3 regions of the Gordonia rubripertincta genome follow, and region 1 is predicted to be linked to each of the others. Evidence: predicted binding sites of a transcription regulator. Region 1 holds the regulator's gene; each other region holds the start of a gene.
What was found. Region 1 encodes LexA, which represses DNA repair genes until DNA is damaged. Its sites were predicted from a motif close to CGAACANNTGTTCG; they were not measured.
Positions count from the first base shown of each region.

Region 1 (7,122 bases):
GGTGGGGCAGGCGGTGATGGCGAGGATGCGCGGCCGCCTCTCGTCGGACTTCCCGGCGGTCGACTCGGCGCCGCCCGGGGTCTCGGTCGTCGCCGGAGCCGCCGGGGGAGTGGACACCGTCTTCTTGGCGTCGGGGTCGATGGCCTCGGTGACCAGTTCGATGACGCGGTCGTCGGTCTCGGCCTCGCGGAGGGCCGCCACGAAATCGGGGCGGACGAGCGAGCGCGCCAGCGAACTCAGCAGTTTCATGTGCGCGGCCGCACCGCCCTCGGGGGCGGCGATGAGGAAGACGAGATCGGCCGGACCGTCGGGTGCGCCGAAGTCGACCTTGCGGGACAGGCGCGCCATGGCGAGGCTCGCCGACGTCACCGACGCGGTGCGCGCATGCGGGATCGCGATGCCTCCGGGAAGCCCGGTGGCGGACTTGGCCTCTCGTTCGAGTGCCGCTCGGGCCAGGTCGGCCGGATCGGTGGTCCGTCCGGCCGCGGCCAGAGCATCGGCGAGGGTGGTGATGACGGCGGCGGGGTCGGCGCCGGCGTCGACGTCGAGACTCACCGTCTGTGCGGTGATGATCTGCTCGGTCATGGGTTGTCCTTAGGCAGTGGAGGGTTGGTGTGGGGTGGGTACTGGTGCGGGGGTGCGATCGGGGTCATCTCATCGGCCGGCCCCGGAGAGTTCCGTGACCGTGACCCCGGACAGGTCGAGGTGCTCCGGGGTGGGGGAGGCGGTGCCGGCCAGCGCCGCAGCCGCTGCTCCGTAGGCGACGGCCGATCGGAGGCACGCCGGAGCCGAGGCACCGCGCGTCTGGGCGATGAGAAAACCGGCCAGGGACGAGTCGCCGGCCCCGACGGTGCTGCGCGGGACGATCGGTGGTGGGGTCGCGCACCAGGTGCCCGCCGGGGTCACGAGGACGGCGCCCCGTGCACCGAGGGTGGCCAGGACACTACCGCCGATCTGTTCCACGAGGACCCGCGACGCGGCAACGACGGGCCGGAGGTCGTTGCGGGACAGGGAATCACGTAGCTCGGCGGCGTCGGCGCCGGTGAGTTCGGCGAGTTCGTCCTCGTTGGGTTTGACGAGGTCGACACGTCCGCCTGCCACGGCGCGCAACGGCGCCCCCGAGGTGTCCACGGCTACCCGGCATCCGGCGGTGACGAGCGCGTCGGCGATACTCCGGTACCAGTCGTCCGGCACACCGGGCGGAAGCGATCCGCACAGCGTGACCCAGTCCGCGCCGTTCGCGTGGGTGCGGATCAGAGCGGACAGGGACTCGAGCTGAGCCGCGGTCAGGGCCACGCCCGGGGCGTTGACCTTGGTGGTGGTGCCGTCGGATTCGGCGATGGTGATGTTGGAGCGGACCTCGCCGTCGACGGGGACGGCGTCGTAGGGGAGTGCGAGGTCGTCGAGAGCGGCGAGCAGGGGGTCGCCGGCGCGAGCGGGCAGGAGGGCCAGGGTCGAGAGGCCGGCGGCGGCAACGGTGCGGGCGACGTTGACGCCCTTGCCGCCCGGTTCGGCGCGGACGACGCCGGCCCGCTGGACTTCGCCGCGTCGCAGCGGCGTGGCGAGTTCGAGGGTCCGGTCGACGCTCGGATTTGCGGTGACGGTGAGGATCACGCGATCACGACCTCGACGCCGCGGGCGGACAATGCGGCGGAGAACCGCGGATCGATGCCGGAGTCCGTGATGAGGACATCGATGTCGTCGATGCCGGCGAATCCGGATAGTTCCTCGCGCTCCATCTTCGAACTGTCGGCGAGGACGACCACGCGTCGTGCCGCGGCGACCATCGCTGCCTTCACCGCCGCCTCGTCGGGATCGGGGGTGGACAGTCCGTGTGCCTCGCTCAGTCCGTTGGTGCCGATGAACGCGGTCGTCACGCGGAGACGTCCCAGGGCGGCGACGGTCTCGGCGCCGACCGTCGCCTGGGTGAGCCCGCGGACGCGACCGCCGAGGGCGTGGAGACCGTCGGCGTGGTGTCCGGCGAGCAGCCCGGCGATCGGGAGGCTGTTGGTGATCACCGTGAGGCCGCGGTCGCGCGGCATGGCCTCGGCGGCCCGGAAGGTGGTGGTACCTGCGTCGAACAGAACCGATCCGCCGTCCGGCGGGAGGAAGCGGAGAGCGGCACGGCCGATGGCCGCCTTCTCCTCGGTCTGTTCCGTCTCGCGTTCGGCGATGCCGAGTTCGCCGATCACGCGCAGGACCTCGGGGCGGACGGCACCGCCGTGGACGCGCTGCAGGAGCCCGCCGCGTTCGAGGACCGCGAGGTCGCGGCGGACGGTCTCACTGGTCACGTCGAATTTCGCGGCGAGCTCGGCGACCGAGGCGCGCCCTGCGACGCGAACCTCCTCGGCGATGGCCTGCTGTCTCTCCTCGGCGTACACACCGGCTCCGTTCTGATCGTTCCCGCGGCTTGTTCCCGAGGCCCTGGTCGGGCCGGCGAATGTGGGAACATGTGGCTTTGCGTGTTGTAGTTACTGTGTTTACGCCTGTTTGTGTTGACAAGTCAAGAAGAATTTGTAACCGTGGTCACATGACGCAGATTCTGACGGGGACGCCGGTCGTCGGTGGTGTGGCTCTCGGGCCCGCACTCTGGCCGGGCCGCCGACCCGACCACTCCGCAGAGGCGCTGGGCGCAGGCATCGAGATCGCCGAAGACCTCCGCGCCGACGAGGCCGAACGGTTCACCGCCGCCGCGGCGGCGGTCGCCGCGCGCCTGCGTGAACGTGCATCGCAGAACACCGGCGTCGCCGCCGAGGTACTCGCCGCCACCGCCGGGCTCGCCGAGGACCGCGGGTGGATCGGTGCCGCCTCGGGACTCATCGCCAAGGGGGCCTCGGCGCCGTCGGCCGCTGTCGCCGCCACCGAACAGTTCGCCGCCGTGTTCACCAAGCTCGGTGGACTCATGGCCGAGCGCGTCACCGACCTCAACGATGTCCGCGACCGCGTCCTCGCCGAACTGTTGGGCCTGCCCGAACCCGGCGTGCCCACGCCGGACGTGCCCTCGGTCCTCCTCGCCGACGACCTCGCGCCCGCCGACACCGCGGGTCTCGATCCCGCCACCACCATCGCACTGGTCACCCGCTTGGGCGGGCCGACCAGCCACACCGCGATCATCGCCCGGCAGCTCGGCATCCCGTGTGTCGTCGCGGTCCCCGATCTCGCCGGGATCAGTTCGGGCACAGTGATACTCGTGGACGGAACGACCGGTGAGATCGTCGTGGAACCCGACGACGCCACAGCCCGCGCCCGTGTCGACGAGCACACGCGTCAGGCGGCCCTGGTCGCCGGCTGGTCGGGTCCGGGCCGCACCGCCGACGGCGTGGAGGTGGCGATCCTGGCCAACGTCGCCGACGGGTCGTCGGCCCGCGCGGCCACCGACCATCCGGTGGAGGGCGTCGGACTGTTCCGCACCGAACTGGCCTTCCTCGAACGGGCCGACGAACCGTCGGTGGAGGAGCAGGCGGACATCTACCGCGAGGTGCTCGACGCGTTCGGTGGCCGCAAGGTCGTCATCCGCACCCTCGACGCCGGCTCGGACAAGCCGCTGCGCTTCGTCAACCAGCCCGAGGAGCCCAATCCGGCGCTGGGCGTACGGGGCGACCGGATCGCCTTGGCGCACCCCGAGATCCGCGCCCACCAGCTCGACGCGATCGCGCGCGCCGCCGACGGCTCCGAGACGAGCCCCTGGGTCATGGCACCGATGATCGCGTCACCGTCCGAGGCGGCCGCTTTCGCCGCACAGGTGCGCGAACGGGGGCTGACCGCCGGGGTGATGATCGAGGTCCCCGCCGCCGCGATCCTCGCACCCGCGATCCTGGCCGAGGTCGACTTCGTCTCGATCGGCACCAACGACCTCACGCAGTACACGATGGCCGCCGACCGGATGTCGGCCGATCTCGCTTCGCTGACCGATCCGTGGCAGCCGGCCGTCCTGCATCTCATCGCGACGGTTGCGCGGGCCGGACGGGATCAGGGGAAACCGGTCGGCGTGTGCGGCGAGGCCGCGGCGGACCCGATCCTCGCCTGTGTACTGGTCGGGCTCGGGGTGACCTCGTTGTCGAGTGCTCCGGTGGCGGCCGCTGCGGTCGGCGCCCGGCTCGCCGGTGTGTCGCGCGCGACCTGCGAAAACGCGGCCGCAGCCGCGCTCGCCACCGCCGATCCGGCTGCGGCTCGCGCGGCGGCCGCCGCGGTTCTCGAGAACGAAGAGGTCAGATCCGCCGCATCACGGTGACGACCTTGCCGAGGATGACGGCCTCGTCGCCCGGGATCGGGTCGAACAGCTCGTTGTGCGGCATCAGCCAGACATGACCCTTCTGGCGCTTGAAGGTCTTCACCGTGGCCTCGCCGTCGATCATCGCGGCCACGATGTCACCGTTGTCGGCCACGTTCTGCTGGCGGACCACCACCCAGTCGCCGTCGCAGATCGCGGCGTCGATCATCGACTCGCCGACGACCTTCAGCAGGAACAACGAGCCCTCGCCGACCAGCTCGCGGGGGAGCGGGAACACGTCCTCGACTGCTTCTTCCGCGAGGATCGGGCCGCCGGCGGCGATCCGGCCGAGGACCGGCACGAAGGTGGGCTCGGGTAGCGCACCACCGGTCGGCGAGGTGGGCGTCGGCGGCTCACTCGGCGCGATGTTGACCGCGCGCGGACGATTCGCGTCGCGCTTGAGCAGGCCCTTGCGTTCGAGGGTCCGTAGCTGATGGGCGACGGAGGAGGTCGAGGTGAGACCCACCTCGTCGCCGATCTCGCGGATGCTGGGCGGGTAACCGCGTTCGCGCACGGATTTGCGGATCACCTCGAGAACTCCGCGCTGCCGCGGCGTCAGCGAGGCCTCGGCCGCCGCCATGTCTGCCGGGGTGACGGGCTCGTCGGCGCCCCGCGCTCCGGTGCGCTTACCGCCGTCATCGCTCATGATCGGGCTTCCTCTCGATTTCCGAACGTGCTGGTAGATCGCTTGTCTGCCGACGACCCTAGCCCAGAATGCCGGCCGCATCAAACATTTGTTCGACGTGTCGCGAGACAATTGTCGGAGTGCCGTGCTACAAATCGAACATCAGTTCATCGAACAGGTGATCGACACTCGAACAGTTCGAACGCCGACGACGCAGTCGGACGCCCGGACGGAGTTCGACCGGAAACACGGAGGGCACCATGCGCACCGCCACTCTCATCGACCCCGTCCGCTCCACCGATCCGGCCCGCGGTGACGTCCTGGAACGTCCGCGCCCGATGCGCCGCGGCGATGGCCGCCGCCCCGTCGACGGCCGTCCGGTGCCGGAGTCGGCGGTCCGGGTCCGTCGGGTCGCCTCCACCCAGTGCGCCTCGCCGGTCGGTATGCGCGGCCGTGCACCGGTCGTGCCGGTGTCGCGCCCCGCGCAGCCCGCACCCTCGGCCGTCATCCGGCGGCGGCGACGCACGGCGACGGCCATCCTCGCCGGCGTCGGACTCGCGCTGGCCGTGTGGGTCATCGCGGTCGTCGGGCAGAACTACGCCGCAACGGTCACACCGTCCTCGGTCGGCACCGAGGTCGTGCACGTGCGCTCGGGCGACTCGCTGAGCACCATCGCGTCGCGCGTGGCTCCGGAGATGCCGCGTGAGGCAGTCGTCGACGAGATCATCCAGCTGAACGACCTCCCGTCGAGCGGCCTGCGCGTCGGCCAGCCGCTCCTCGCCCCCCGGTACCACTGAGCGCGGGCGGTATCCTCGATGTCACAGGGACCGGCCGACTACCGGCCTGGCATGCGGCCCGGCTGCATCAGAGTGTCCCGTGACCTGCGTGAGGATACGATGCGCTGCCCCTTCTGCAAGAACGACGACACCAAGGTCATCGACTCGCGTGTCGCTGATGAGGGGCAGGCCATCCGGCGCCGCCGCTCCTGCGTGGAGTGTGGGCGACGCTTCTCGACCGTGGAGAGCGCTGTGCTCGCGGTGGTCAAACGCAACGGCGTGACCGAACCGTTCAGTCGCGAGAAGGTGATGAGGGGAGTCCGGCGCGCATGCCAGGGACGCCACGTCGCCGAGGACGCACTGGCCCAGCTGGCCCAGCAGGTCGAGGACACGGTACGTGCCAGCGGGTCGGCCGAGATCCCCAGCAACGAGGTCGGACTCGCGATCCTCAAACCGCTGCGCGACCTCGACGAGGTCGCATACCTGCGTTTCGCGTCGGTGTACCGCTCGTTCGACTCGGTCGAGGACTTCCAGCGCGAGATCGACGACCTCCGAGCCGCCTCAGCCGAGTCGGTCAAGAGTTCGTAGAACCCGCTTCTCCGACACCGGGTAGGCGGTGCCGAGCCGCTCGGCGAACAATCCCACCCGCAGCTCCTCGACGAGCCACTGTGCCTCGTCGTTGACGGCCGCCTTCCGGTGCTCGGGAACCTGAGTCAGTCTCTGCGCCCACCGCTCGGTCACCCGGTCGACGACGGCGACTCCCGCCTGATCCCGGGCCGCGGAGGCCGGCAGTGCCGTCAGCCGGGCTTCGGCCGCCGCGAGATAACGCGGCACGTTCTCCAGATGTCGCCGGGCGGTGGCGGCGACGAATCCGTCGAAGACGAGATTTTCCAGCTGTTCGGCGACGTCGTCGGCCGCGAGCGAACCGGCGTGACGGTCGATCGCGGCGCGTACCGGCGCCACCCAACCAAAGGATTCGACCGCGAGCGAGAAGTATTCCGGCGCCGCTTCGGAGATCCGCGGCCGCAACTTCTCCGTAAGCGCGCTGAATGCCTCGGGTGAACGCACCGCGGACAGAGTTGCGGCGTCGAGGCCCGCGACGACATCGCGGATGGCACGGCGTGTGCAGTCGGCCAGCAACGCATCGAGGTCCGAGTAGGGGCTCTGACTCAACGCGAGTCGGCCCGCCGCCCCCAGCGAGCCGGCGACGCGTCGGTGCAGGGGTGGGATCGCGAGGTCGAGCAGTGCGACGATCCCTCTCTCCGCCAATCGATCACGGGTCTGCTCCGACGCGGCGTCGATCACGACCACCCCGCGGGTCCGCCCGGCCTCGTCGGTGATCGCGTCGATGGTCGGGTAGCGGGTGAGTCGTTGACCGGCGATGTCGACTGTCCGTTGTGCGGCGAGGGTCCCGATTCCGTCGTCGGTCCAGGTGCGATACAAGGTGCGCT
Region 1 covers NZ_CP136136.1:4,390,471-4,397,592, reverse strand. Annotated here, with positions in the region: gene RVF83_RS19950 (PTS fructose transporter subunit IIABC) at 1-585, opposite strand, end outside; gene pfkB (1-phosphofructokinase) at 655-1,614, opposite strand; gene RVF83_RS19940 (DeoR/GlpR family DNA-binding transcription regulator) at 1,611-2,381, opposite strand; gene RVF83_RS19935 (phosphoenolpyruvate--protein phosphotransferase) at 2,531-4,231, shown strand; gene lexA (transcriptional repressor LexA) at 4,209-4,916, opposite strand; gene RVF83_RS19925 (LysM peptidoglycan-binding domain-containing protein) at 5,156-5,692, shown strand; gene nrdR (transcriptional regulator NrdR) at 5,792-6,259, shown strand; gene hrpA (ATP-dependent RNA helicase HrpA) at 6,233-7,122, opposite strand, start outside.

Region 2 (7,122 bases), 600 kb from region 1:
ACGCTAGTGGCATCGCGGGCAGTTCGCCATCGCTGTGCGAACACGGCCGCGAATCCGTCGGTGCTGTCATCTGGCCGAGGCTGTCGATCGCGGTTAAGTTGGGGGAGTGAGATCACAGCCGCACGTCCTCGGCATCGTCCTCGCAGGCGGCGAAGGCAAACGCCTTTACCCGTTGACAATGGACCGGGCCAAGCCTGCGGTGCCCTTCGGCGGTGCCTACCGGCTGATCGACTTCGTACTGTCGAACCTGGTCAACGCCGGATATGAGCGCATATGCGTGCTGACGCAATACAAGTCGCATTCGCTGGACCGGCACATCTCGCAGACCTGGTGGACGTCGGGTTTCCACGGGGAATACATCACGCCGGTGCCCGCGCAGCAGCGCCTCGGACCCCGGTGGTACACCGGCAGCGCCGACGCGATCTTCCAGTCGATGAACCTCATCACCGATGAACAACCCGAGTACATCGTGGTCTTCGGTGCCGATCACGTGTACCGCATGGACCCGTCGCAGATGGTCGAGGCGCACATCGCGTCCGGTGCCGACGTGACCGTCGCCGGCATCCGCGTGCCACGTGCGGAGGCGGTCGCCTTCGGATGCATCGACTCCGACGCCTCCGGCAAGATCACCCGCTTCCTGGAGAAGCCCGCCGACCCGCCCGGAACCCCGGACGACCCGGACTCGACCTTCGCCTCGATGGGCAACTACGTGTTCACCACCGAGGCGCTCGTCGAGGCGCTGCGCGAGGACGCCGCCGACTCCGACTCCGACCACGACATGGGCGGCGACATCATCCCGGCGTTCGTCGCCCGCGACACCGCCTACGTCTACGACTTCAAGGACAACGAGGTGCCGGGCGCCACCGAGCGCGACAAGGGTTACTGGCGCGACGTCGGAACCCTCGACGCGTTCTACGAGGCGCACATGGATCTCGTGTCCGTGCACCCGATCTTCAACCTCTACAACGGCCGCTGGCCGATCCGCGGCGAGACACACAACCTCCCACCGGCCAAGTTCGTCCAAGGCGGCGTGGCCGAGGACTCGGTGGTCGGTTCGGGCTGCATCATCTCGGGTGGCACCGTTCGCAATTCGGTGCTGTCGTCGAACGTCCTCGTCGAGGACGGGGCGATCATCGAGGGCAGCGTTCTCATGCCGGGCGTACGCATCGGCAAGGGGGCGGTCGTCCGTAAGGCGATCCTCGACAAGAACGTAGTCGTCGGCGACGGCGAGCAACTCGGCGTCGACCCCGACGCCGACCGGGAGCGCTTCTCCGTCAGCGCCGGTGGCGTTGTGACGGTCGGCAAGGGGATTCGGGTCTAGCTGGGGGTCGCGTCAGCCAGTTCTTGACTGCCGAACCTCAACTCGACCGGCAGACGTCAATCGACGTCTGCGGGTCGGGTTGAGGTCGACCAGTGAACACAGGGTCTTGTCAGTCCCGCAGCGCGGCCTGAATCAACTCCGGGATGTCGGCGTCGGTGTCCGGGGGGAGGCCGTCGATGGGCCACCACTGCAGGTCCACCGATTCCTCGCTGCGTTCGAACTGTGGCAGACCGCCGTCGGCGGTCGGGGCCGCGACCACCCGGTAGCGCACGTCGAGATGCCGGGTCGGCACTCCCAGCGAGCAGGTGATCGGGTGGGTGTGCAGATGGACGATGCCACCGCCGGCGCCGACCTGGTCGAGATCGAGCCCTGGGATGCCGGATTCCTCGCGGGCCTCCCGCAGCGCGGCGGCGGCCAGGGTCTCGTCGGATGGTTCGCAGTGTCCGCCGAGCTGGATCCACTTGCCGACGCGGGGATGCAGGGTCAGCAGGACATGGCTGCGGTCGGCGTCGAAGACGATGGCCGACCCGGTGAGATGGCCTGCCGCACAGGCCCGCAGGCACGCGTCGGGGGTGGCGGCGAGGAACGCGAGATAGGCATGCCGAAGACTGTCCTGCCCCGAGTCGGGCGCCTGCCACGCGGTCAGTGCCCCGACAGCTGAGGCATGCAGGGATTCCGCACTCACAGTTCGATCACCCATTCGTCGGTCGGCGCCGCGTCGCGCAGCGGAGCAGCCTCGAGAGGGTGCCCGACGGCGACGGCACCCAGCGGCTCCCACGACGCGTCGAGTTCGAGAACACGACGCACGGTCGGCGCGGCGAAGATCGTGGAGCCGACCCAGCAGCTACCGATCTCGCGGACCGACAACGCGATCAGCAGACTCGCCACCGCGCCGCCCGCGGCCACCGTGAACATGGTGTGCTCGGCCGCGTTGCGTCGGTCGTCGGGGTAGTCGTGCACTCCGTCGGGCACCAGGAACGGGATCACCAGTTCCGGTGCGTCATACAGGATCTGCCCACGACGGAGTCGCTTCTCGATCGATTCGGGTGTCTTGGAATCGGCTTCGAGGTCGGCACGCCATTCGGCGGTCATCGCGTCGAGCAGCGCACGACGCCGCTCATCAGACCGCACCCACACGAACCGCACCGGATGGGTGTGGTGCGGCGCGGGCGCGGTGAGGGCCTCGCCCAGCGCGGCGCGCAGCAGTTCCGGGTCGACTGGCCGGTCGTCGAAGGCCCGTACGGAGCGTCGGGTACGGATGGCCTCCCGACGGCCCAGCGCGATCGCCTCCTCGGTGCCGAGCCGGAACAGATCCTCCTCGGCGGGACGGATCAGGTCGGCGGCGGTCGAACCGTCGTCGACGGGCGCGAACCCGCGTACGACGGCCACCGGCACGGCGGCGAGCTTGCCCTTGACCAGGTCCGCGGCCGCGGACAGTTCGTCGGCGACCGCGATGTCGGTCACCACCAACGGGTTCCCGTAGTCGTCGGTGCCGCCGTCGTAGGGATGGGTGACAGCGATACCCGCCGACCCGATCGCGACATCGGTCTGCCCGGTGCGCCAGGCACGCCCCATCGTGTCGGTGATGATCACCGCGACCTCGAGACCGACACGCTCGGCGATGGCGGTGCGCAGTCGTCTCGCGCTGCCGTCGGGGTCCTCGGGGAGCAGGGCCAGCTGGTCGGAGCGGACGTTGGAGCCGTCGATCCCGGCTGCTGCCTGGACCAGACCCAGACGGTTCTCGGTGATCAGCGTGCGGTTCTTGCGGGCGAGTACCCGCACCGACTCGGCCTCGACGAGCTTGCGCCGCAGCGCATCACGCTCCTCGGGATCGGCCGGCGCATCGACCATGCGGCCCTCGGCCTTGGAGATGATCTTGCTGGTCACCACCAGCACATCTCCGGATTCCAACCATGGTGCGGCGGCGAGGATCTCGGCGGCGACGTCGGATTCGGCAGTGAACTCGGGGAGCCCGCTGACCGGCCGGATCTCGAGGCCACCCGGGGCGCGGTGATCGGCGAGGTCACTCACTCGGTGCCCGCGTTCTGTTCGGGCATGGCCACGTCGACGAGTGCGCAGGCAGCGCGGATCATCTGCGCGGTGGCCTGGGGGTCGGTCATCAGCAACGGTGCGGAGCCGATGGCGATCCCGTCGACCTGCGCGCTGTCGCCCTCGGCGATCAGCCAACCGTCGAGGATGCCGTTGCCGCTACGGGCACCGTAGTGGCCGGCGACGGCCTCGGCGGACGACTCGACACCGATCACCGAGAGGCACGCGTCGGCCATGCCGCGCAGCGGCCGGTTGTCGATGATCGGCGAGACACCGACGACCGGGGCCTTGGTGGTGCGCAATGCACTGCGCATCCCGGGAACGCTCACGATCGCGCCGATGCTCACCACCGGGTTCGACGGTGCGAGCAGGATGACGTCGGCGTCGGTGATCGCGTCGAGCACCCCGGGTGCGGGTGTGGTGTCGTCCGATCCCACCTGTGCGAAGCCGAAGGTCGGGACCTGGGCACGGTGGCGCACCCACCACTCCTGGAAGTGGATGGCGACGCGCTCGCCCTCGTCACCGTCCGGCTTGGCGATCACCACATGCGTCTCGTGCCGGTCGTCGGTGACCGGCAGCAGACGCACGCCCGGACTCCAGCGTCGGGACAGGGCAGCGGTCACATCGGACAACCTGTACCCGGCGTCGAGCATCTGGGTACGGATCAGATGGGTGGCGAGATCGCGGTCGCCGAGGCCGAACCAGTCGGGGTCGGCGCCGTAGGCGGCGAGTTCCTCTTTCGCGTGCCAGGTTTCGCCGCGCCTGCCCCACCCGCGTTCCGGGTCGATGCCGTCGCCGAGGGTGTACATGCACGTGTCGAGGTCGGGGCAGATGCGCACACCATGCATCCATGCGTCGTCGCCGACGTTCACGATCGCGGTGATCTGATGTTCGCCGACACCGATCGTGGGGTCGTCGGGATGCGGCGGGAACGGGGTGGTGCCGAGCAGTTCGCGCAGTCCGAGGAGGAAACGCGCGCCCCCCACGCCGCCGACGAGTACGGTCACCTTCACAGCAGGTACTCCTTCACACCGCCACTCTAGTGGTCGGCCACGAGGGCCCGTACGCCGCTGTCGCGCCCGTCCTGCGGGCGGGGAGGAGGGCTCGGGAGTGTGATCTTCACTTCGCCTTCGAGCCGTCGTCGTGTCGAGTCACAGATTTGTCGGCACGCGATGGTAAAGGGAATTCTTCGATTCAACTTGACCGGGACCGCCTCCGGCGTGTCTAATCACATCAGTGTCATTCCGAGTTTGAGATCGAGAACATCTGAGGTCGAGAACCACTGGCCTCCAACGGATTCGATCATATGTTCGAACTTGGTTGAGGGCCGGTGCCGGCAGTGAAGGGGCCGTCGCTCGGGCGCTGTGTACAACGGATGCAGTGAGTCAGTGCACCCCGAGTACAAATGGTGTGGCAGAAATGGTGGGTACGGCAGCACGTCGTGTTCGCAAAGGACAGTCAACGACCAACATCCCGAGCTAGGAGGCGCCGACGATGGCTTTGGACAATCCGATCGGCAATCCGCTTGAACCACATATTCGCCCGCAATTCATCGCAGAGCCGCACGTGATGACATCCACCCCGGAGATCGGCACCGCAGAGTTTCACACCCTTGGACCCGTTGACGATTCGATGATCGGTGGCACCGCGCGTGCGGCCGCACTCGAATCCGTTGGCGGTGCAACCGATCTCGTCGATTCCGACGCAGACGATGCCACCGGCCGCCGTCATCTGGCCTTGGTGCCCAACGACTTCGACGATCTGTTCGACGCCGTCGAGGAGCAGTGGCAGGACCGTGCACTGTGTGCGCAGACCGACCCGGAGGCGTTCTTCCCGGAAAAGGGTGGATCGACACGTGAGGCCAAGCGAATCTGCCAGGGCTGCGAGGTCAAGGCGGAATGCCTGGAGTACGCGCTCCACAACGACGAACGCTTCGGGATCTGGGGCGGTCTGTCGGAGCGTGAACGCCGTCGCCTGAAGCGCGGAATCATCTGAGAGGTCGCCGGAACGGCGTCCTCCGAACAATCGAATTACCCAGTGAGAGCTGGACGCTCGACGCTCAGGCGTCGAACGCGATCATCGACCGCGGATCATTCAGGTCCGCGGTCGATCGTGTCTTCGTCGACGCCCAGATGGGTGGCGACCTGCTGGACGAGGACCTCATGCACGAGCTCGAGGAGATCTGTGCCCTTCTTGGCCCGTGACTCCAGCGGCCGGCGGAACAGGATGATCTGAGCCCGCGTGGGCACCCCGTGGACGTCCATCCCCGCGGGGATCAATCGGGCGAGCGGCACTGCGCCGTCGGCGGTCACCTCGTCGGGCCACTCGACGGTCTCGGGATCGCGTGGGAGTAGTCGCGGGATCTCGTCGACGGCGATGTCGAGTCCGGCCAACTGGTCGTGCCACTGTGCGTCGATCTCGGCGAAGGCCTCGAGTGCGACGGCGTCGAACTCGTCGGAGCGGGTGTTGTAGGCGGGGACGTTCTGCGGCAGCAGCGGGGATCGCAGGCCGCGGCCACGCCGATCTCGGTACCGTCCGACCCGGCGTCGGCCACGACGGATTCCCGGCTGGCCGATCGAGCCGCGCGGCGTCGGCTTCGGGTGGATGCGCATGGCGCGAGTCTATGAGGTCACGGTGGTCTCTGTCTCCCCGCCTGCCCCCGTTCTGAGCGTGTCGAGTCCGTGGTTGCGGACAGTGGGGGCTAATCTCGTCACGTGAAGCTTCCCCGTCTGTGCTGCCGACCCGGCTGCGCCCGATCCGCGGTGGCTACCCTGACCTTCGTCTACGCCGAATCGACTGCGGTGATCGGTCCGCTGGCGACCTCGCAGGAGCCGCATTCCTGGGATCTGTGCGACGACCACGCTCGACGGATCACCGTCCCGCGGGGCTGGGAGATGCTGCGTAGTGAGCGGGGATTCTCGGTGCCCGCCGAGGACCACGAGCTGACCGCCCTCGCCGAGGCCGTCCGCGAGGCCGGCGCCGTCGCCGGAGGTGGACGCCCGGGTTTCATCGACAGCGGGCCCCGCGGCCGTAACTCCGACCGGACGTCGGCCGACTCTCTCGATGCCTTCGACTCGCGAGCTCTCGACGAGGCGCGTGCGGCCGACGCTGCATACGACGCCGCCCTCGCCGATCGCCGCAGCGGCCGTCATCGCGCCGGCCCCGTCGACTCGCCGTCACAGCCGTCAGCAACCCCGGGTGCGCCCCGCCACCAGACCCGACCCCGGCCGGGTCGCCGCGGACATCTGCGGGTACTTCCGGATCCGGTCGACTGACCGCACACCACCACGCGGGGGGCGTGGAAGCCGGTGTCGTTGTCGGGGGCCGCGGCCGTTCGTACTCCGGTCCTGCGCCTCTCCGGGGGTCGAACGAGTGACTGTGTCGCGTACCCGGGCGTGTGTCCCCGCGGCTGGCTACGCTGGTCCCATGCGTACCGGTACACCCGACCTCGATGACGCCGAGGAGCTGTTCTCTGCGGACGTCGACGGGCTCTTGCGGGCCGTCGCGCTCGCCGGGGCTCAGGTTCGTGCCACCGCCGAGGCGGTCCGTGAGGGCGTACTGTCCCCGCTCGCGGATCTGCGGCCCCGCAGCGTCGTGATCGTCCACGGCTCCAGTGAGGTCTCGCATCGGGCGGCCGAGCTGGGGGTCGCCACCCTCGCCGCGCGCGTCGACGTCCCGGTCGTGACGGGTCCCGTCCTGCCGGGGTGGGTCGGTCCGCTCGACGTGGTGGTCGTGGCCGGTGAGGATGCGGG
Region 2 covers NZ_CP136136.1:4,988,709-4,995,830, reverse strand. Annotated here, with positions in the region: gene glgC (glucose-1-phosphate adenylyltransferase) at 107-1,321, shown strand; gene RVF83_RS22765 (NUDIX domain-containing protein) at 1,431-2,006, opposite strand; gene RVF83_RS22760 (coenzyme F420-0:L-glutamate ligase) at 2,003-3,352, opposite strand; gene cofD (2-phospho-L-lactate transferase) at 3,349-4,383, opposite strand; gene RVF83_RS22750 (WhiB family transcriptional regulator) at 5,102-5,365, shown strand; gene RVF83_RS22745 (metallopeptidase family protein) at 5,461-5,982, opposite strand; gene RVF83_RS22740 (DUF3499 domain-containing protein) at 6,085-6,645, shown strand; gene RVF83_RS22735 (hypothetical protein) at 6,797-7,122, shown strand, end outside.
Region 2: the regulator LexA is predicted to act here: its motif matches at 4,670-4,683, upstream of cofD (2-phospho-L-lactate transferase).

Region 3 (7,122 bases), 1.3 Mb from region 1:
CCATGCCGGCGTAGAAGCGTCTGCGCAGTCGTTCCATCTTCTCCGGCGAACGTTTGGAGCCCATCGCCCGACGTAGTTGGTCTGCTTCGGAGGCGTCGAAGCCCGCGACGTCGACGGCCAGTTGCATCAGCTGCTCCTGGAACAGCGGCACGCCCAGCGTCCGCTCGAGGGCCTTGTGCATCGACGGGTGTTCGACGGTGACCGGCTCCTCCCCGCTGCGCCGCTTGATGAAGGGATGCACCGAACCGCCTTGGATGGGACCGGGGCGGATCAGCGCCACCTCGACGACCAGGTCGTAGAAGCAACGCGGTTTCAGCCGCGGCAGGGTCGCCATCTGGGCGCGGGACTCCACCTGGAACACGCCGACCGAATCGGCGCGGCACAACATCTCGTAGACCGCCGGTTCGGCGAGATCGAGTGTGGCGAGATCGACCTCGATGCCCTTGTACTCGGCGACCAGATCGATCGCATAGTGCAGCGCGGAGAGCATCCCGAGGCCGAGCATGTCGAACTTGACCAGCCCGATGGCCGCGCAGTCGTCCTTGTCCCACTGCAGCACGCTGCGGTTCTCCATCCGCGCCCACTCCGTGGGGCAGACGTCGGCGATGGGCCGGTCGCAGATCACCATCCCCCCGGAGTGGATGCCCAGATGGCGTGGCATGCCGAGGATCTCACCGGCCAGATCGGTCACGTCGGAAGGTGCGGTGTCCGGGGACTTGGCCCAGGCGTCCTGCTGCCCGGGCGCGTATCCGAGCGCCCGCGCCATGTCCCGGATCGCCGAGCGGCCGCGATAGGTGATGACGTTGGCCACCTGCGCGCTGCGATCCCGGCCGTACCGGCGGTAGACGTACTGGATGGCCTCCTCACGACGGTCGGACTCGATGTCGATGTCGATGTCGGGTGGCCCGTCGCGCTCCGGCGCGAGGAATCGCTCGAACAGCAGCTTGTTGGCGACCGGGTCGACGTTGGTGATCCCCAGGGCGTAACAGACCGCCGAGTTGGCGGCGCTCCCCCGGCCCTGACAGAGGATGTCGTTGGCCTTGCAGTAGTCGACGATGTCGGCGACGACGAGGAAATAGCCGGGGAACGTGAGGGTTTCGATGATGGCGAGTTCGTGTTCGATCTGCCGGTAGGCCTGCGGATGTTCGACCGGTGTGCCGTATCGGCGCCGGGCGCGGGTCATGGTGAGTTCGCGCAACCAGCTGGCCTCGGTGTATCCCTCCGGCACGTCGAACGGCGGCAACTCCGGTGCGATCAGACCGAGCTCGAAGGCGCAGTCGGCGGCGATACCGACCGCGTTGTCGATCGCGTCGAGGTGCGCGGGCATCAGTCGGGCCATCTCGTCGCCGCTGCGCAGGTGCGCACCGGCGACGCCTGGCATCCAACCGGCGATGGTCTCGATGTCGGTGCGTGCCCGGACCGCCGCCATCGCCATCGCCAGCCGGCGGCGTCGGGGTGCGGCGAAGTGCGCACCGGTGGTCGCAACCGTCGGCACCCCGATGCGGGCGGCGAGACCGGCGAGCACACCGTTGCGTTCGTCGTCGTCGGGCATGCCCTGAGCGGTGAGTTCGAGGACGACGTTGCCGTGGCCGTAGGTCTCGATCATCTCCCGCAGCGCGATCTCCGCGGCCGGGACGCCGCCGCGGTCCAGCGCACGCCGGACCGCACCTTTCCGGCAGCCGGTGAGGACCAGCCAGTGTCCGTCGCCCGCACCGGCCAGGGCGTCGCGGTCGTAGCGCAGCAACCCCTTCTCGCCCGCCACCATGTGCGCCTCGGCAATGGTCCGCGACAGCCGCCGATAGCCCTCGCCGTCGCGGGCGAGGACCAGCAGGTGTTCTCCCGGCGGATCGTTGAGGCCGGTCCGGGCGATGTCGGGTTCCAGCGACAGCTCGGCACCGAAGACCGTCGGCATCCTGAACTCGCGGGCCGCCTCGGCGAACCGGACGATGCCGTAGAAGCCGTCGTGATCGGTGACGGCCAGCGCCTGGAGTCCGAGGCGTTCCGCCTCCTCGACCAGCTCCTCCGGCATCGACGCGCCGTCCAGGAAGCTGTACGAGCTGTGGGCGTGGAGTTCGGCATAGGCCACCGACGACGAGCCGCGCGCGATGTCCTCCGCCTGGTAGGCGCCGCGTTTGCGCGACCAGGCCGGACTGTCGCCGCCGTCTCCCGGGAACATCGCGTGGTCGCTGTCGTCGGGACCGAAGGCGGTGCCCGGACGACCGCCGCCGGGCGCCCGACCGGAGAGCACCCGCTCCATCTCCGACCACGTCGGTGGTCCCTGATCCCAGCCCACCCGAACAGTCTATCGAACATAAGTTCGACACGACATTCGGAACCCTTTGATTCCGCAAGGATCATTGCGCTCGGCCGAGGTAAGTGCAACCCTCAGTACCAGATAGATTCCAGCTCCCATCGGGGGGACGAGGACATCCAGCGGGCGACTCGCCCGCTCACATGATGGGATCCCTACATGACCAGCTACTTCATCACCGGAGGCAGCGGATTCATCGGCCGACGCGTCATCGATCGACTTCTGACCGTCGACCCCGGCGCCACCATCCACGCCCTCGTTCGCGAATCCTCACGATCGGCCTTCGACGTCCTGCTCGACGAGCTCGGCGCCACCGGTCGGGTGACCCCGGTCGTCGGGGACCTGACCAGCCCGGGCCTCGGCCTCGACGCGCATGACCTGCCGGAGTTCGACCATGTGGTTCACCTCGCGGCGATCTACGACATGGCCGCCGACGCCGAGTCACAGCGTGCGGCCAACGTCATCGGCACCTCGCGCGCCGCCGACTTCGCCATCGCCCACGACGCACTGTTCCACCACGTGTCCTCGGTCGCCGTCGCCGGCGATCACCGCGGTCGGTTCACCGAGGCCGATTTCGAAGTCGGCCAAGGTTTTCCGACGGCATATCACCGGACCAAGTTCGAGGCGGAGCGGGTCGTCCGCGAACGCGAGGGCCTGCGGTGGCGGGTGTATCGACCCTCGATCGTGGTCGGCGACTCGCGAACCGGCGAGATGGACAAGATCGACGGCCCCTACTACTTCTTCGGTCACCTCGCCACGCTCGGCCACCTGCCGTCGAGGCTGCGATTGCCGATGCCCGATCTCGGCACTCTCAACATGGTGCCCGTCGACTTCGTCGCCGCCGCGATGGTCGCGCTCATAGCCGTCGACCCCGAACGCAGCGGACTGGTGTTCCATCTCGGCGACCGGCGTTCGCTGACCACCACCGAGATGTACAACGCCCTCGCCCCGGCCTTCGGTGCGCCCCGCGGTTTCGACGTCATCCCGCACTCGGTGGTCGAGCCCGCGCTCGCTCTGTCGGCCATGGGACCGGCCCGCGTCGGCCGCAATCTCCTTGCCGCCCAACAAGGTATCCCGTCGGCGGTGCTCGACGCGGTGTCGTTGCCGGTGGACTTCTCCTCCGACGCCACCCTCGCCGTTCTCCACGAGCACGGGATCAGCGTCCCCGACTTCACCGAGTACGCACCCGGCCTGTGGCAGTACTGGTCTGCCCACCTCGACCGCTCCCGCAACCGTCGCCGTGACCCCCGGGGTCCGCTGGTGGGCAAGAACATCCTCATCACCGGCGGGTCGAGCGGTATCGGTAAGGCCACCGCCCGGATGTGTGTCGCCCGCGGCGCCAACGTGATGATCGTGGCCCGGTCTGCCGAGGAACTCGATTCCGCCGCAGACGAATTGAATTCGACGACCAGCAAGAAGGGCATCCCGCCGGGCCGGGCGGTGGCCTACCAGTGCGACATCACCGACGAGGAGTCGGTCAACGCGCTGGTCAAGTCGGTGCTCGCCGAGCACGGTCACGTCGACGTGCTGGTCAACAACGCCGGCCGGTCCATCCGGCGCGCCACCGTGAACTCTGTACAGCGCTCGCACGACTACCACCGGGTCATGGCGGTCAACTACTTCGGCGCGGTCAACCTCGTCCTCGGACTCCTGCCGCACATGGTGGCCCGGCGGTCGGGACATGTGGTCAACGTGACCTCGATCGCGGTGCAGTCCCGCGGACCACGCTTCGGCGCCTACGCGGCGTCGAAGGCGGCGCTGGAGGCGTTCAGCGACGTTACCGGCACCGAGACCGTCTCCGATCACGTCACGTTCTCCAATGTGCGTCTGCCGCTGGTGAAGACGCGCATGATCTCGCCCACCGAGGCCTACGACAACCAGCCCGGCACCTGGGACGCGGACAAGGCCGCGGCCCGCGTCCTGCACGCGATCGTCGACCGGCCCAAACGGGTCAGCTCGGTCGTCGGGACGATCGCCGAGATCGGGCACCGCTTCATCCCCGACCTGACCACCCGCATCCTGCATCAGGAGTACCTGCTGTTCGGTGAGTCGGCGGCCGCGATGGGGCGTGCCCGCCGTTCCGGTGGTCGCGACGCGTGATCGACACCCCGTACCTCGAGGTCGACGTCGACCGCCTGGATCGCAACCTCGCCAGTCTTGCCGGAGCAGCCCGGAGTTTCGGGGTCGACGTGCGACCGCACGCCAAGACCCACAAGTGCGCCGAGATCGCCCGCCTGCAGATCGAGCACGGCGCGGTCGGACTGACCGTGGCGACCATCGGCGAGGCCGAGGCCTTCGCCGACGCCGCGGACGACACCGGATGCACCGACATCTTCATCGCGTACCCGTTGTGGCCGACCGCCGGTCAGGCAGCTCGGCTGCGTGCCCTCGCCGAGCGGGTCACCCTGCGACTGGGAATCGATTCCCTCGCCGGCGCACGACATCTCGCCTCAGCGCTGGGCTCGACGCCGGTACAGGTGCTCGTCGAGGTCGACTCCGGCCAGCACCGCACCGGCGTCACCCCCGAACTGGCCGGCTCGGTCGGCGCGGCAGGCGTCGCGGAGGGACTCGACGTGACCGGCGTGTTCACCTTCCCGGGCCACTCCTATGGTCTCGGGGACACCCGACGCAACGCGGCCGCCCAGGAACTGGCCGCACTGGCGACGGCATCCGACGGGTTGCGCGCCAACGGAATCGAACCACTGGTGCGCAGTGGCGGCTCGACCCCGACGGTCGGCCTGCTCGACGCCGAGCAGGCGAACGTCCTCACCGAGATCCGGCCCGGCGTGTACCCGTTCAACGACGCACAGCAGGTGGAGATCGGTTCGTGCGGCTTCGGCGAGGTCTCGTTGACCGCGGTCGCGACCGTGGTGCGCCGTGACAACCACCGGATCGTCCTCGACGCGGGTAGCAAGATCCTCGGCGCCGACCGCGCCCCCTGGGCCACCGGGTACGGCCGGCTCCTCGATCATCACGACGCCCGCATCGTGATGCTGTCGGAACATCATGCGGTGGTGGAATTCCCGGCCACGGCGTCCGACGAGCGCATCCCCGGTATCGGGAGTTACGTGCGCGTGGTGCCGAATCACGTGTGCAACGCGGTCAACCTCGTCGACGAACTGGTGGCGATCGACGGCTCCGACACCCGCTGGCCGGTCATCGCGCGGGGGCGCAACAGCTGAGGCCCTCACTCGTAGACCCCCTCGACGATCCACTCCCCGCCGCGATAAAAGAGCAGCAGGGCGCGTGAGTCGTCGAGCAGGACCTGCGCACGGGCGGTCAGCTCGGTGGTCCCCGCCGCGGATGCCCGGTCCATGCCGACCGGCCACGGGCCGGCCCACCAGCACAGTCCCCAGCTCGCCTTTCGACCTCTTCCGCCGCCCGACGACTCCGACAGCCGGACGGTCACCGGTTCAGCGGTGAACGCTCCCCGCTCGGTCACCCGCACCGGTTGGCCGAGGGCGTCGAGCACGTTGATCGCCGTCTCCACCAGCACGGTCGGGGTGGGTTGCGGCAGGTGGCCCGGCCACGGCGCGGAGGGGTCGCGGCGCGGTGTCCGCTCGTCGCCGAGGGACACCATCGTGATCCGTTCGGCCGGGCCGCGGCCGCCGCTGAGAACCGGGATGCGCACCGCATCGCCTCCCAGCAGTCCCTGGATGCGGACCAGGGAGCGTCGGGCGCGTTCTTCGACGTCGGGGTCGACCGCCGAGCCACCGGCAAGCGTCTCCGAGAGCTGATAGTGCAGGGAACCGGCCTCGACGACCTCCACCGGTTCCAGCCGCAGGCGCACGATCGGCGAGTCGGGGCGGGTGTCCTTGACCTGGCCTCCCGCCCGTCCGTTCCCCCGCCGGCCACCGGTCAGCCAGCCCTCCAGTTGCCACCGGATGCGGTCCGCGGTGGTCTCCGGGGTCAGTGGCTGCGCACAGTTCCACGTCCGCGAATGTTGCTGTCCGCGTTCGGTGGTCGCCTCGATGGTGAGTCGGGTGCAGGCAACGGCGGCATCGCGCAGGCGTCGGTGGAGCTTCTCGGCGAGGGTACGGCCGATGAACGCCGCGGCATCGATGCGATCGACGGGTGGATCGCAGGTGTGGTCGACGTCCAGTTCGGCCGGCAGGTGGCGACCCGACGGCACGCGACCCGGCAACGCGTTGGCCAGACGGTGCGCGAGCACCGCGTCCCGGGCGAAACGGGTCGCCACGTCGGCGATGTCCATCTCGGCGAATGCGCCGATGGTGCCGATCCCCAGGCGCCGCAACAGGTCCACGAGCTCGGCACGCGACGGGTCGCTCATGCTCGGTTCGAGGGCGAGGTCGGCGATGGGCCGGTCGGCGAGATATGCCCGGTCCCCGCCCGGCTCCACCTGGTGACCGCGCCGCGCGGCGAGCACCGCGGTGAAGATCTCGTCGGCGATGCCGACCTGCGATTCGATGCCGCAGGCCGACACGATGTCGACGAGTTCTTCGGCGAGTGCCTCCATGCCGCCGAAGTAGCGCGCCGCCCGATCACCGGGGATCACCAGCAGCCCCGGACGGAGCACCTCGAGAGTCGGGATCACCTCGGCCACCGCGGCCACCACCGGATCGAACAGCCGGCCGTCACGGACCTCGTCGGCCGTGACGACGGTCATCTCCGGGCAGAGTGCCTGAGCCTGGCGTTTGCGCATGCCGCGTCGGACGCCGACGGACCGGGCGGTCGACGAGCAGGCCACCACCCGATTCGCCGACAGCACCGCCACCGGATGCAGCGGCGGCAGATCGGCCTCGGCGGCCGCCGCCATCGCCGGCCAGTCCGGGCACCAGAGCGCGAGGGTC
Region 3 covers NZ_CP136136.1:3,079,270-3,086,391, reverse strand. Annotated here, with positions in the region: gene RVF83_RS14035 (error-prone DNA polymerase) at 1-2,293, opposite strand, end outside; gene RVF83_RS14030 (SDR family oxidoreductase) at 2,471-4,411, shown strand; gene RVF83_RS14025 (alanine racemase) at 4,408-5,493, shown strand; gene RVF83_RS14020 (DNA polymerase Y family protein) at 5,499-7,122, opposite strand, start outside.
Region 3: the regulator LexA is predicted to act here: its motif matches at 2,307-2,320, upstream of RVF83_RS14035 (error-prone DNA polymerase).